One region of the Pediococcus damnosus genome, then DNA from elsewhere that is predicted to be linked to it. Evidence: predicted binding sites of a transcription regulator. Region 1 holds the regulator's gene; each other region holds the start of a gene.
The links. The regulator CtsR, encoded in region 1, represses protease genes until heat stress. The targets are predictions, from matches to a motif close to TTGGTCAAAAAAGGTCAAANA.
Positions count from the first base shown of each region.

Region 2: the regulator CtsR is predicted to act here: its motif matches at 2,310-2,330, upstream of ADU73_RS00920 (ATP-dependent Clp protease ATP-binding subunit).
Region 3: the regulator CtsR is predicted to act here: its motif matches at 1,982-2,002, upstream of ADU73_RS08490 (Bax inhibitor-1/YccA family protein).

Region 1 is NZ_CP012294.1:301,025-306,025, forward strand. Features, by position in the region: gene rpoB (DNA-directed RNA polymerase subunit beta) at 1-368, opposite strand, end outside; gene ADU73_RS01445 (ATP-dependent Clp protease ATP-binding subunit) at 624-3,110, opposite strand; gene ADU73_RS01450 (CtsR family transcriptional regulator) at 3,131-3,595, opposite strand; tRNA gene ADU73_RS01455 (tRNA-Pro) at 3,820-3,893, opposite strand; tRNA gene ADU73_RS01460 (tRNA-Pro) at 3,962-4,035, opposite strand; tRNA gene ADU73_RS01465 (tRNA-Arg) at 4,142-4,215, opposite strand; tRNA gene ADU73_RS01470 (tRNA-Leu) at 4,223-4,308, opposite strand; tRNA gene ADU73_RS01475 (tRNA-Gly) at 4,332-4,403, opposite strand; tRNA gene ADU73_RS01480 (tRNA-Thr) at 4,424-4,496, opposite strand; tRNA gene ADU73_RS01485 (tRNA-Leu) at 4,531-4,612, opposite strand; tRNA gene ADU73_RS01490 (tRNA-Lys) at 4,633-4,705, opposite strand; tRNA gene ADU73_RS01495 (tRNA-Val) at 4,708-4,780, opposite strand; gene serS (serine--tRNA ligase) at 4,886-5,001, opposite strand, start outside.
Region 2 is NZ_CP012294.1:195,661-200,661, forward strand. Features, by position in the region: gene ptsP (phosphoenolpyruvate--protein phosphotransferase) at 1-1,494, opposite strand, end outside; gene ADU73_RS00910 (phosphocarrier protein HPr) at 1,494-1,760, opposite strand; gene ADU73_RS00915 (hypothetical protein) at 1,921-2,118, opposite strand; gene ADU73_RS00920 (ATP-dependent Clp protease ATP-binding subunit) at 2,367-4,610, shown strand; gene ADU73_RS00925 (LTA synthase family protein) at 4,707-5,001, opposite strand, start outside.
Region 3 is NZ_CP012294.1:1,806,117-1,811,117, reverse strand. Features, by position in the region: gene polA (DNA polymerase I) at 1-1,059, opposite strand, end outside; gene ADU73_RS08490 (Bax inhibitor-1/YccA family protein) at 1,211-1,915, opposite strand; gene murC (UDP-N-acetylmuramate--L-alanine ligase) at 2,065-3,396, opposite strand; gene ADU73_RS08480 (DNA translocase FtsK) at 3,468-5,001, opposite strand, start outside.

The sequences.
Region 1 (5,001 bases):
CCTTGCTCTGTCATTAATGGTAAGTCACCAAAGAAAACATCTTGAGATTTGATTTCGCCAGTTTCGTGGTTAGTTAAACGTAAAGTTACATGCAAAGGCGCTGAATAATTTGCCTCATGTTCACGTGCTTCGGTCTCTGTATACTTTGGTTCTAGTAATTGATAATCCACATATTCCAAAGAAAGATTTCCAGCAAAGTCATCGATGGGCATAATGTCATCGAACATATCCTTTAATCCTTCATCAAGAAACCATTGGTATGAATTACTCTGAATCTCAATCAGGTTAGGAAGCTCTAGCACTTCTTTAATTCGTGCGTAACTTCTACGAGTCCGGTGTTTACCGTATTTTACCAAATGTCCTGCCAAGTTATTCACCTCTCTAAAATATTCCGCAAACGGCCAATTCATATTACAATTTGATTACATTTAGCAAATTGTACTGTTTTTTGGCAAAAAAAAACCAAAAATAGCTCATTTTTCTGATAGCTATTTTTGCTTCTTTATAAGAAATACCACGGACAATAGATCGCAGCACTTCATTTCATTCACAGTTACAAACAAAGTTAATCATACCTATTTTGCTTAAGAATGTCAACTATTTAACTGCGTCTGTTTATTCAATTATGCAGTTGGTTGCTTCGAATCCACCTTAGGATTTTTCACAACAACTTGAATTTTACCCTGACGCGCACCAACCGTGATATTATCACCAATCTTAGCCTGTCCAGAAAGCATCAATTCACTTAACTTATCTTCGACTTGTGTTTGGAAAGCTCGTCGGATTGGACGGGCACCGTATTCTGGATCAAATCCAGCTTTCGCAACGACATCAATCGCAGCCGGTGTAATCTTAACGGTCATCCCCTGGTCCGCAACTCGTTTAAGAATTTGTCGCGACATCAATTTTACAATGCGATGGAGTTGAGGGCGAGTCAATGAATGGAAAATAATTGTTTCGTCAATTCGATTTAAAAATTCTGGACGGAAACTTTGCTTGAGAACTTCTCGAATTTTAGATGACATTGCAGCATAGTCTTGACTTGCATCTTTCGCACCAAAACCAACCGATTTCTCATCTCTGAGCGCAGTTGCTCCCAAATTTGACGTCATAATCAGAATTGTATTTCGAAAATCAACTTTGTGTCCTTTAGAATCAGTCAAATAGCCATCATCTAATACCTGTAAAAGAATGTTGAACACATCTGGATGAGCCTTTTCAACTTCATCAAATAGAACTACGGAATACGGCTTTTGACGAACTCGTTCAGTCAGCTGACCACCTTCATCGTACCCAACATAACCAGGTGCGGATCCGATCAAACGACTCGTACTATAACGTTCCATATATTCCGACATATCAATTCGAATCATGTTGTCTTCAGAACCAAACATCGCCTCAGCCAATGCTTTGGCCAGTTCGGTCTTTCCAACCCCAGTTGGTCCTAAAAACATGAAAGAACCAATGGGACGACCCGGATCTTTTAGGCCACTTCGAGCCCGTCTAATTGCTCTTGAAACCGCCGAAACTGCTTCGTCTTGTCCAATGACTCGTTTATGCAGAATAGATTCCAGATTAACTAATCGGTCACTTTCAGTCTTTTGCAATTGCGTCAACGGTACTCCCGTCCACTCTGAAACAACTTGCGCAATGTCTTCAGCTGTTTCCTTTAATTGATACTTAGGCTTTTTGTCATCTGTTTGGTCGGCTGCCTGAGCCTTTTCGATCTTGCTACGCAGCTTTTCTTCTTTAATTCTGATTTGCTGAGCTTTTTCAAAGTCTTGAACCTCAATGGCAGCTTCTTTTTCATTTGTCAAATCCTGTAACTTAGTTTCTGAACTTGATTTCTGACTTTTTCCCATGTGATCAATTCTAACTTTTGCGGCAGCTTCGTCCATTAAATCGATTGCTTTGTCAGGTAAAAAGCGATCACTAATATATCGATTTGACAATGAAACAGCTTGTTTAATTGCCTCATCCGTAATCTCTACGTGATGATGCTCTTCATATTTAGGTCGTAACCCGCGCAAAATCTGAACTGATTCTTCTGCAGTAGGCTCATCAACCTCAACTTTAGCAAACCGTCGTTCTAAAGCGGCATCGGTCTCAATATATTTTTGATATTCATTAAGGGTTGTTGCCCCAATTGTTTGCAACTCACCACGTGCTAACGCAGGTTTCAAAATATTAGAAGCATCAATTGCGCCTTCAGCCCCACCGGCTCCGATCAACGTGTGCAATTCATCAATAAACAAGACAACGTGCCCATCTTCATGAATTTCGTCAATTACTTTTTTCAGCCGATCTTCAAACTCACCACGATATTTTGTGCCTGCCACAAGTGAACCCATGTCAAGCGCCATTAATCGCTTACTAGCAAGATCTTCAGGGACATCACCATCAATCATTCGTTGCGCAAGCCCCTCTGCAATTGCGGTCTTCCCCACTCCGGGTTCGCCAATTAACACAGGATTATTCTTTGTACGCCGACTTAAAATCTGAATGACCCGTTTAACCTCTTTATCACGGCCAACCACGGGATCAATTTTACCTTCTTGAGCCATTTGTGTCATATTACGGGCAACGGAATCAAGGGTTGGTGTCCCTTGTGGCTTACTAGCGCCGCGCCGTGTTTGAGCCTGGTTTTGCCGTAATTGCGCTGAAGCACTAACACCAAGTTTGCGTAAAATAACCTTGCGCGTTTGAGCAAGATCCATATCTAGACTAATTAAGATTCTTGATGATAAAATATTTTCATCACTCAAAAGTGCCAGCAATAAATGCTCAGTACCAATTTTAGCAGCGCCTAATCGTTTAGCCTCATCACCAGCCAGCGCCAAAACTTCTTTGGCCTTTGGTGAATAAGGTAAATAATCATTAGCGCCCATATTTTTTAATGTCCCATATCCAGTAAAACGTTCAATTTCTTCCACAATATCTGTTTCGGTAACTGAAAACTGTTGAAAGACTTTATAAGCAATCCCATTTTTTTCTATCGCTAGGGCCAACAATAAATGTTCCGTTCCTACTGCTTGATGTTTAAAACGTTTAGCTTGTTCCTGAGAAATAGCCAATACGTTTTTTGCACTTGGTGTAAATAAGTTATCCACGCTAACACCCTACTTTCTTTTTAGCTTTCATACCGTAAACGATTTAAAACTGCAATCAAAATTCTTGCTCGTAACTGATCTTCTTCATCACGATCGCTCATCGCTAACGTTTTCTTATCAATCGCTGCCAAAACCAAATTGCCTTCCCGTTTATCAATTACGTCGTCTTCATATAAACTTTTTACAATCGAAATTGCATCACGCTGATTGATGGAGTCACCAATGACTTGAATAAGTGTATCTAAAACATCCAAATCATCAAGTAATTTGACTTTTTCAATCCGAATATAGCCACCGCCACCGCGCTTGCTTTCTACTACATAACCATTTTGAATCGTAAAACGAGTTTTAATTACGTAATTAATCTGTGAGGGTACAACATCAAACAAGTCAGCGATTTCCGAGCGCCGAATCTCAATTTCCTCTGAATCAGCTAAAATTTGTTTTAAATATTTTTCAATGATATCGGAAATATTTTGACTCATCTCGCACACCCTTTCTTACATCTCTGACTAATGTTGACTTTCATTATACGAAACTCTCATAAAAAAGCAAAGTTTTTTAACTTTCTCGCGGGATTGGGTCTCTTTAACTGTAAATTTTGATTGCAATCTAATTCAGTCTGCCCCTAAAAACTTTTTAAATCCAAAAAATGGATAATAAAAAATCGCGAAATCAAATGATCTCACGACTTTCTTATTATCCATTATCGGGAAAACAGGATTTGAACCTGCGACCCCCACGTCCCGAACGTGGTGCTCTACCAAGCTGAGCTACTTCCCGTTTTGGTAAATAACTTTAAGTGGTTAGTTTTAACGTCAGGGCACCTTTTCCACCGTTCAAGTGCTTAATCGGGAAGACAGGATTCGAACCTGCGACCCCCTGGTCCCAAACCAGGTGCTCTACCAAGCTGAGCTACTTCCCGCTCATATTATCAATCTAATTAAAATGCCAACATGTAAAAGTTACAGTTGGCATTTTAAACTTATTCAGTCTACTGATTCTAAACCAGCAAGCTTCCATAATATTGATGCACCCAGTAGGAGTCGAACCTACAACCTTCTGATTCGTAGTCAGACACTCTATCCAATTGCGCTATGGGTGCTTATTAATGCCGAGGACCGGGATCGAACCGGTACGGTCATCACTGACCGCAGGATTTTAAGTCCTGTGCGTCTGCCAATTCCGCCACCCCGGCAATGCTTGTAGTTAAACCTACAAAGCGGAAGACGAGATTCGAACTCGCGACCCCCACCATGGCAAGGTGATGTTCTACCACTGAACTACTTCCGCAAAGCTATTAAATTGGTGAATGCCGACTAGAGGATTCGAACCTCCGACCCCCTGTTTACAAAACAGATGCTCTGCCAACTGAGCTAAGTCGGCTAATCAATAATTAATAAAAGTTATTAATTAGAAGTGCGGGCGAAGGGACTCGAACCCTTACATCTTTCGATACAAGAACCTAAATCTTGCGCGTCTGCCAATTCCGCCACGCCCGCAATGCTTATATATTTGTAAATGAGCCGTGACAGTCTCGAACTGTCGACCCTCTGATTAAAAGTCAGATGCTCTACCAACTGAGCTAACGGCTCAATGGAGGATACAGGGCTCGAACCTGTGACCCTCTGCTTGTAAGGCAGACGCTCTCCCAACTGAGCTAATCCTCCATCACACGACAACTACATAATATTATCATTGACGCCCACTAATTGTCAATAACATTTTATAGTTGTCGCAAAAAAATTATTAATCAATTAAACGATCCCTAGGTTTTACTTAGTGATTTTTGTTAAACCACCCATATATGGAATTAGGACTTCAGGAATCGTCACTGAGCCATCCTCATTTTGATAATTTTCTAAAATAGCTGCTACGGTACGGCCAACTG
Region 2 (5,001 bases), 110 kb from region 1:
ACCTTCTGCGTGAGAAGCATCAATTGTCCGTTTGATTAAACGTAACAATGATGGATTATATGGTTGATAGAGATAAGCTACTTTTTCGTTACCACGGTCAGCAGCAAATGAGTATTGGATCAAATCATTAGTACCAATACTAAAGAAATCCACATACTTAGCTAACTTGTCTGCAATAACTGCAGCAGCAGGAATTTCCATCATCATACCAACTTGAATGTTTTCACCGATCTTAGTACCAGCCTTTACCATCTTTTGTTTTTCATCTTCAAAAATAGCTTTAGCTTTCTTAAACTCAGCAACAGTTGCAATCATTGGGAACATGATGGCCAATTTTCCGTATGCAGATGCACGTAATAATGCGCGCAACTGGGTTCGGAATAAATCGGTTCGATCAAGACTGATTCGAATAGCACGATAGCCTAAGAATGGGTTCATTTCTTTTGGAAGTGGCAAGTATGGTAACTGCTTGTCTCCACCAATATCCATTGTCCGGACAACAACTTGTTTGCCCTTCATACCTTCTACAACGGCCTTGTATGCTTTAAACTGGTCATCTTCACTTGGAAGCTCACTAGCATCCATATACAAGAACTCAGAACGAAATAGGCCAACTGCTTCAGCGCCATTATCAACAACACCCTTAATATCATCTGGTGTTCCAATATTAGCTGCTAAGTCAAAGTGAACGCCATCTTTGGACAAAGTTTTTTCGTCACGAAGTTTATCCCACTCAAGTTTTTGAGCCACAAAATCTTTTTGCATCTTGTTATATTTAGTAATTTGATCAGCATCAGGATCAACAATTGCTGATCCATGAATACCATCAATAATAACAGTATCGCCAGATTTAATTTCTGTCGTCGCCTTTTCACTTCCAACAACCGCTGGAATTTCAAGTGTTCGAGACATGATAGCTGAATGTGAAGTTCTTCCTCCAATATCAGTAATAAATCCTTTAACATACTTACGATCAAGCTGAGCAGTATCGCTTGGTGTTAAATCATGCGCCACGATAACAACTTCAGAATCAATCAAAGCTGGATTAGGTAACTTAACACCTAATAGATGACTCATTACACGCTTTGTGACGTCTCGGATATCTCCGGCACGTTCTTGCATGTACTGGTTATCAGTCATAGCTTCAAATGTTTCGATAAAGCCATCTGTTACATCCTTCAATGCTTGTTCTGCATTAACAGAATCGTTCTTGATCTTGTCTTCAATATTCCCAATCAATTCAGGGTCGGAGAGAATCGTAATGTGTGCTTCAAATACCTCGGCTTCATCCTCTCCAAGATTTTCAGCAGCTTTACTTTTGATTAACTCTAATTCTGATTTAGATGCGTCTAAAGCATCATGAAGACGCTTAATTTCGGCATCTGGATCATCAATTGTTTTCTTATCAAATGACAGATCAGGGTCGACAAGCATGTATGCTTTCGCAATTGCAACGCCATCACTGGCAGCAATTCCCTTCAATTCTTTTGTCATTAGTCAGAAAGTCCTTCCTTTTTCATTGTGTCTGCGAGTGCTTCAATTGCTTCTTTTGCATCATCGCCGTCAGCAGAAACTGTTACATCAGCATTCTGACCAACACCCAATGACATTACACCCATAATAGACTTCAAATTAACTGCCTTGTCTTTGTATGTTAATTTGACATCAGCATTAAATTTGCTAGCTGCCTGTACTAATAAAGTAGCTGGACGAGCATGAATACCTGTTTCTGCAATAATATGAAAGTCACGTGTTTCCATTATAATCGATCTCCTTTAAAATATATAAGATTTGGTAAGGGCTTTCTTTTCATAGAAAAAATAAATAACCATTTATTCTTTAACAAATAATTAGCCTTTCCCATTGATAATAGCAATTTCTGGAAATTATTACAAGCCCTTTCACGAATTTTAAATAAAATTAAGATTTACCGTTTTCATCACCTTCAAAATGGTAGACCACTTTTCCGTTTTTTTGAGCTTTACCAATAATTCTTTTCCGTTGCTCATACTTCATATAAATAGGTTGAAAAGCTGGAAATTCATCAGCTTCAACTGTTAATTCCTTTATACTACCCTGCCGAAGCTGCTCTAACAGGTTCGAAAAGTCTCGTGCCATTTAACCACCTACCTTTTTTAATAAATCTAGTTTAGCCGATATCCTTCAAAAGTTCAAACATTGGCACTCATGTCATTAAAGTGCTAATATAATTTTGTGGGCAGTAAAGTGCCTGGTAATGCAATTCTATCAGGCATAGTTTTTTAAAACAAATTGCTTGCACAAATCATGAAGCGAGTTATAATGTGTTCATGGTCAAAGTTGGTCAAACTTTTTAAAGCTTTGACTTTGCGAAAGGAGATCGCAAGATGTTATGTCAAAATTGTCGTAAAAATGAAGCAACGATCCACCTGCACGTTAATGTTAACGGTCAGCAGCGTCAGATCGATCTTTGTCAAAATTGCTATCAACTTCTAAAACAACAAGAAGGTAATAATTTTGGAAATGGAGGTGCTATGAATATGGCACAAGACCCATTCGGATTTGGAAATCTAGATGACATTTTCCGTGCTATGCAAAATGGTAACGTTGAAAATGCTCAGAACTTTAACCAACAAGTTCCCCCTACCCAACCAAGTGGTCCCACTGATAATAATAATGGTGGTACCCGCCAAAATGGCCAGGGTGGCTTGCTAGCTCAGTATGGTTTGAACCTAACTGATTTAGCAAAACAAGGAAAAATCGACCCAGTAATCGGCCGTGATTCAGAAATCTCAAGGGTTATTGAAATATTGAATCGACGGACGAAAAACAATCCAGTTTTAATTGGTGAAGCAGGTGTTGGTAAAACAGCAGTTGTGGAAGGCCTAGCTGAAAAGATTGTGGCAGGCGATGTTCCTCAAAAATTAATTAATAAGAAAATTATTCGTTTAGACGTTGTATCACTCGTTCAAGGAACTGGGATTAGAGGTCAGTTTGAACAACGAATGCAACAACTTATGAAAGAAGTTGAAAAAAATAAGGATGTTATCGTCTTTATTGATGAAATTCATGAAATTGTTGGTGCTGGTAATGCAGAAGGTGGTATGGACGCCGGCAACGTTTTGAAGCCTGCTTTGGCTCGTGGCGATTTCCAACTTGTTGGAGCTACAACTTCAACCGAATATCGAGACATTGAAAAAGATGCCGCCCTTGCTCGTCGTTTACAACCCGTTCAGGTTGATGAACCAAGCGTTGAAGCATCTATTAAGATTTTAAAGGGAATTCAAAAGAAATACGAAGATTATCACCATGTTCATTACACAGATAAAGCTATCGAAGCAGCCGCAAAGCTGTCCAAGCGATACATTCAAGATCGGTTCTTACCGGATAAGGCAATTGACTTACTCGATGAAACTGGTTCTAAAAAGAATTTAACAATTAATACTGTTGATCCCAACACAATCCAGCAAAAGATTGATAATGCTGAAAAGTATAAACAGGATGCAACAAAAGCAGAAGATTACGAAAAGGCTGCTTACTATCGTGATCAAGTTGCCAAGTTAGAGAAATCAAAATCTGGCGCATCGAAAAAAGATGAAATTCCAACTGTTACAGAAAAAGATATGGAACAAATCATTGAAGAACAAACTAACATCCCAGTTGGTGAACTTCAAAAACGTGAACAAGAACAACTCCAGAATCTTAGTGGCGATTTAAGTTCAAAGGTAATTGGACAAGATGAAGCTGTCAACAAGATTGCCCGGGCCATCCGTCGAAACCGAATTGGTTTAAATGGGACTGGTCGTCCAATTGGTTCCTTCCTATTCGTCGGCCCTACCGGAGTTGGTAAAACAGAATTAGCTAAACAATTAGCTAAGGAACTCTTTGGATCTGAGGATTCCATGATTCGGTTTGACATGAGTGAGTACATGGAACCACATTCAATTTCTAAATTAATTGGTTCACCCCCTGGCTATGTTGGCTACGAAGAAGCCGGCCAATTAACTGAACAAGTTCGTCGTCATCCCTATAGCTTGATCCTCCTTGATGAAATTGAAAAGGCTCATCCGGATGTTATGCACATGTTTCTGCAGATTCTTGACGATGGCCGTTTGACTGATTCACAAGGTCGAACAGTAAGCTTTAAAGATACAATCATTATCATGACTTCGAATGCTGGAAGTGGCGATGCGGAAGCTGATGTTGGTTTCGGTGCTGCTGCCAAGGGCAAAACTCATTCCGTTTTAGACAAGTTAGGTAATTACTTCAAGCCAGAATTCCTAAATCGGTTTGATGATATTGTAGAATTCAATTCACTCACAAAGGAAAATCTAATGAAGATTGTTGACTTGATGGTTGGCGATGTCAATAAAATGTTAGCCGTTCAAGGCTTACACGTTCATGTGACAGAACCAGTTGAAGAGAAATTAGTCGAATTAGGTTATAATCCAAAAATGGGTGCCCGACCATTACGTCGTGTCATCCAAGAGCAAATTGAAGATCGAATTGCTGATTATTATCTTGATCATGCGGATGCAAAGAACCTGGTTGCAAAAATTACAGACGGCGAGATTACGTTGACAACAGAAGATAACACTCCTGCTAAAACAACTGAAGATTCAAAAGCCTAATAAATCAAATTCAAAGAACCAAGTCAACTTATGACTTGGTTCTTTTTTATAGCTAAAAAAAGGAGACCGGAATTTTTATTTCCGGTCTCCTTTGGTTTATTTAGATGAAGAAGATGATGAGCTCGAACTACCACTATCATCACTACTACTGCTACTAGAACTTTCACCCTTTAATTCAGGTGCATCAGTCTTATAGAGATCCTCTGTTGACTTTCCCTTGTTTTCTTTTAATAGACTTGTTGGTTTCTTATTTTGCGCTTCACTTAATTCCTTCAGTGCAGCAGACTTTTTATAATTATAATCCGATTTATCTACGGTCTTAAACCAGCTTTGTTTAGAGAACCGAAGTAAATCACCATTAATCACCGAATCAGATAACGACAGTTCTTTA
Region 3 (5,001 bases), 620 kb from region 1:
ATACCATTTATCATCACTACCAATTCCAAAACCAACGAAATCTGATACATGATAATTTTTTTCAGGCATCTCCAAATAAAAGGCCATTTCTCCTTTTAATTGGGTCACTTCACTCAAATTATCAGTAGTTAGCTCTGTATAGGCAATCTCTTTAAGAGTCTGGGTTGTTTCAAAGCCCTCAGTTGATCGAATTTGTTTTAAAAAAGATTGAAAATTCATCCGTTCATAGAAATCTACTAACGTTGCAGAATTTTTTCCTGTATATTCAAGATCCGCCAAAGAAATTTTAATCGGTGCATCCCGATTTATTGTAGCTAGTTTCTTACTTAAAAAAGCATTATCGCGATCTGCAATCAAATGTTCTTTCATTTTTGAGGTTTTCATTTCGTCTACATGTTCATAGACACCCTCGACCGAATCATACTTTTGCAATAATTTGATTGCTGTCTTTTCACCAATTTTTGTAACTCCAGGATAATTATCAGAAGTATCTCCCGCTAACCCTTTCATATCAATAATTTGAGCCGGTTTTAATCCTAACTTTTCTTGCACATGCTCGGGTGTATAGTGTTCAACTTCACTAACTCCTTTAACCGTGACAGAAACCGTCGTCTTTTCACTAGAAAGCTGGGTTAAATCACGATCTCCAGTTACAATTGTGGTTTCAAACCCAGCCTCTTCCGCTTCTCGAGAAAGGGTTCCGATAATATCATCGGCTTCATAATTAGCTAATTCATAAGATTTAATTCCATATGCCTTTAAGAGTTCACGTAAATAGGGCATTTGTTCTGAAAGTTCGGGAGGTGTTTTAGAACGTCCACCCTTATAATTGTCATACATTTCAGTTCTGAAAGTTGTTTTCCCGGCATCAAAAGCAACTAAAGCATCTGTCGGTTCCACAATTTCTAAAATATGATCGAGCATTTTATTGAATCCATAAATTGCATTAGTGTGTAATCCATCTTGATTTGTAAATTTGCTCAGCACATTGTGAAGCGCAAAGAAGGCTCTAAACGCGACACTATTTCCATCGATTAAAAGTAATTTTTTTGAGGCCATATTTTCTCCTTAGTAGTCATACTTCTATTCTAACAAATCGGACCACCTTATTATACTAATGATCTCTCAATTTTTTCTGGAAAGTTATTTAAAATAAAAACGGCTAATCTTCTCTTTCGAGTTAATTAGTCGTTTTTAGGGCAAATTATAGTTAGTCTCGATTTCCATTGAAACCACCAAAGATTTCTAACAAGAACTGGAATAAGTTCAAGAAATCCAAATACAAGGTTAAAGATCCTTGAATTGCCAATCCTGTTAGCGAAACTTGATCTCCGTATTGCAGATATAAACTCTTCATTTTGTTCGTATCTGTCATCGATAATCCTGCAAAAATGATAACTCCAACAAAAGAGAACAAGTAGTTAATCACAGGACTTCTCAAAAAAATATTAATGACCATAACTACCAACAACGCAATTAACGCAGCAAAAAGCTGATTACCTATTTTGCTCATGTCTTTATGCGTCATGGCCCCAATTGCGGACATCGATATAAACGTAATCGATGCTGAAACAAATGCAGCAGTAATTGTAGGCAAGTTAAACGTTAAAAAGATAAACGAAAATTCTAACCCGAAAAACAAGGAGAATAAGCTTAAAACTGTAAAACTCATCCCCGCACTTTGCATTGCCTTACCAGTTGCGGCTGAACTAAAGATCATTAATCCAATTAAAATAAATAAGAATATAAACGGATGACCGCTAAGAACTGGCATAATTTGAGCCCTAAACGTCACACCACTGAGATAGGCAACAATGGCAGACAAAGCCACGGCGTATCCCATAAATCCGTACATTCTTGTCATAAAACTACTGAGGCCTACCTCAGTATTAACTATGTTTCGCGGTTCTTGCATACCCAATTCCCTCTTTCTTTTAATTTGTATACATTTTATCAGATTAAAAAGTTGAATCAAGTGAAAAAGGTCAGAACTAGTCAAAACATTTTGCAGGTTTCTAGTTTCCTCTACTAGGTGCTCAGAAAGCCTTCTTTTAAATCATTTCATTAGTTATTTTTAAAGCTTAAATTGCTGAGTAATTCCTCATAAGATTTCTCATATCGTTGAACATCCCCGGCACCCATAAAGACAACCACGGCATCATGATAATCCAACAGTGGCGACATATTATCTGCTTGAAGAATCTCACCACCCTTATTAATCTTCGCAGCCAAGTCAGCAGACGAAATTTTTCCACTCTTTTCACGTGCAGAACTAAAGATATCAGTTAAATAAACCTTATCTGCTAAATTCAAGCTTTTGGCAAAGTCATCCAAAAGGGCAATGGTTCGACTGAATGTATGTGGCTGAAAAACAGCAATGATTTCCTTTTCTGGATATTTCTGACGAGCAGCATCCAAAGTTGCTTTAATTTCAGAAGGATGATGCGCATAATCATCGATGATCGTCATGTCAGCAACTTTCTTTTCTGAAAAGCGGCGTTTAACCCCTTTAAAGTTTAACAATTCATCTTTAATTTCTTCCAAATTAACTTTTTCAAAATAAGCAACCGCAATTACTGCTAAACTATTTAATACATTATGTTCACCAAATAAGTGAATATGAAAATGGCCCAGATATTCATCTCCATGATAAACATCATATTCTGATCCTTCAGTTGTTCGTTTAATATCACGAGCCTGAAAATCATCATTTTTACCTGTTCCATAATAGTAAATAGGCACATCTGCATGCAAACGCCGCAAATTCTTATCATCACCCCAAGCAAAAATTCCCTTTTTAACTTGTTGAGAAGCATCTTGAAAGGCCTGATAAACATCTTCTATTCCAGTGAAATAATCGGGATGATCAAAGTCAATGTTAGTCATAATCATGTAATCTGGATGATAAGCCATAAAATGACGACGGTATTCATCAGCTTCAAACACGAAGAAACGGGCATTAGGTGTCCCTTTTCCAGTCCCATCACCAATTAAATAACTAGTTGGCGCAACACCACTCAAAACGTGAGAAAGAAGCCCAGTTGTACTCGTTTTGCCATGTGAACCTGCCACTCCGATACTTGTATAACCAGGTAACATTTTGCCTAGAAATTCATGGTAACGTGTGACAGGTAAACCCATTGCCCGCGCTTTTTTTATCTCAGGATGATCATCCGTAAACGCATTCCCAGCAATAACCGTTAACCCTTCTGTAATGTTGGCTTCATCGAAGGGCAAAACTTCAATCCCGGCCTTTTCCAATCCTCGTTGCGTAAACGTATATTTGGTAATATCTGATCCCTTCACGTGATATCCTTCATCATGCAAAATCAATGCTAATGAACTCATTCCGGAACCCTTTATACCTATAAAATAATAAGTCGTCGTGTTATCCATTTTCTCTTCCTCTTTATCAGTTTTGTTAATAGTTTACCACATTAAAAATTCAGGTATACCTCAAATCACATTTAACTATCATGAATCTTTTTCAAATCTGCTTGAGTAAAATACACTTCACGTGGTTTGGATCCTTTTGCTTCTGAAATATCACCTTGAGCTTCCAATTGGTCGATAATCGTAGCTGCATGATTATAGCCAATCGAAAAAACCCGCTGCAACTTAGAAGTAGAAATCGTATCTTCATCCGCCAAATACTCTAAAACATCTGGCATTAATTCATCTTGCTCATCCGTTTCTTGTACTTGTTTTTTTAAAGATTCTGGATCGAATTCATAGTGTGGCTTTGATTCTGCACGAATAAAATCCGTAATTTGATCAATTTCACCATCTACATAGGACCCCTGCAATCGGATTGGGGTACTATCACCATTGCCAAGGAATAGCATATCACCTCGTCCTAGTAACCGTTCTGCTCCGCTATGATCCAATATTGTGCGTGAATCGATTTGACTAGAAACCATAAACGCAACTCGCGTAGGAATATTATTCTTAATCAGACCCGTAACCACGTCCACACTTGGTCGTTGCGTGGCAATAATTAGATGAATACCAGCAGCTCGGGCTTTCTGTGTAATTCGGACAATATAATCCTGAACCTCTGAAGCTGCCACCATCATTAAGTCTGCCAGCTCGTCAATAATCACAACTATGTAAGGCAGATAATCAGCCGCATGACCAGTTGTTTCGGCCTTTGTATTATATTGCTCGATATTACGCACTCCTGCAGCGGCTAATTTTTCATAACGCTCGTCCATTTCATTAGTTACCCATTTTAAAGCCGCAGAGGCCGATTTAGGATCAGAAATAACGGGTGCCAACAAATGGGGAAGATCGTTATATGGTGCTAATTCAACCGTTTTGGGATCAATCAAAAGTAAACGAACTTGACGTGGTGTTGCTTTGTAGAGAATTGAAATTAGCAAGCTGTTAATAAAAACGCTCTTACCAGAACCCGTGGCCCCAGCAATCAACCCATGTGGCATTTTCCTCAAATCATAAACTCGCGGTTTTCCAAATAGATCCACCCCCAAAGCAATTGTTAAAGGTGACTTACTTTGCGCAAAAACTGGTGAGTTTAAAACCTCAGACAACATGACCGGGCGGGATTTAAAATTAGGCACTTCAATTCCAACAGAACTTTTCCCTGGAATTGGGGCTTCAATTCGAATATCCTTAGCTGCCAACTGTAATTTCAAATCATCTGCCAAATTTGTGATTTTATTTACTTTAACGCCTCGCCCTAGCTCAACTTGAAATTGCGTAACTGTTGGGCCAACCGTCCAGTTTGACACTTTGGCATTAACACCAAAAGCACTTAAGGCTTCATCTAAACTTTGCACTTGATTTTGCAACCATTCAGATTGCGAATCCGCATCCAGTTTAACTGGTGGTTTTAACAAACTCATTGGTGGAAATTGATATCCCTCCGACTCGTCATGGGCATTCTCTGTCTCAATTGCATTGCTTACTGTTGTAACTGAACTACTAGCCATAACTGATGGTCTGTGCATAGTTTGACGCGCCTTGAAATGAGCTTCACTA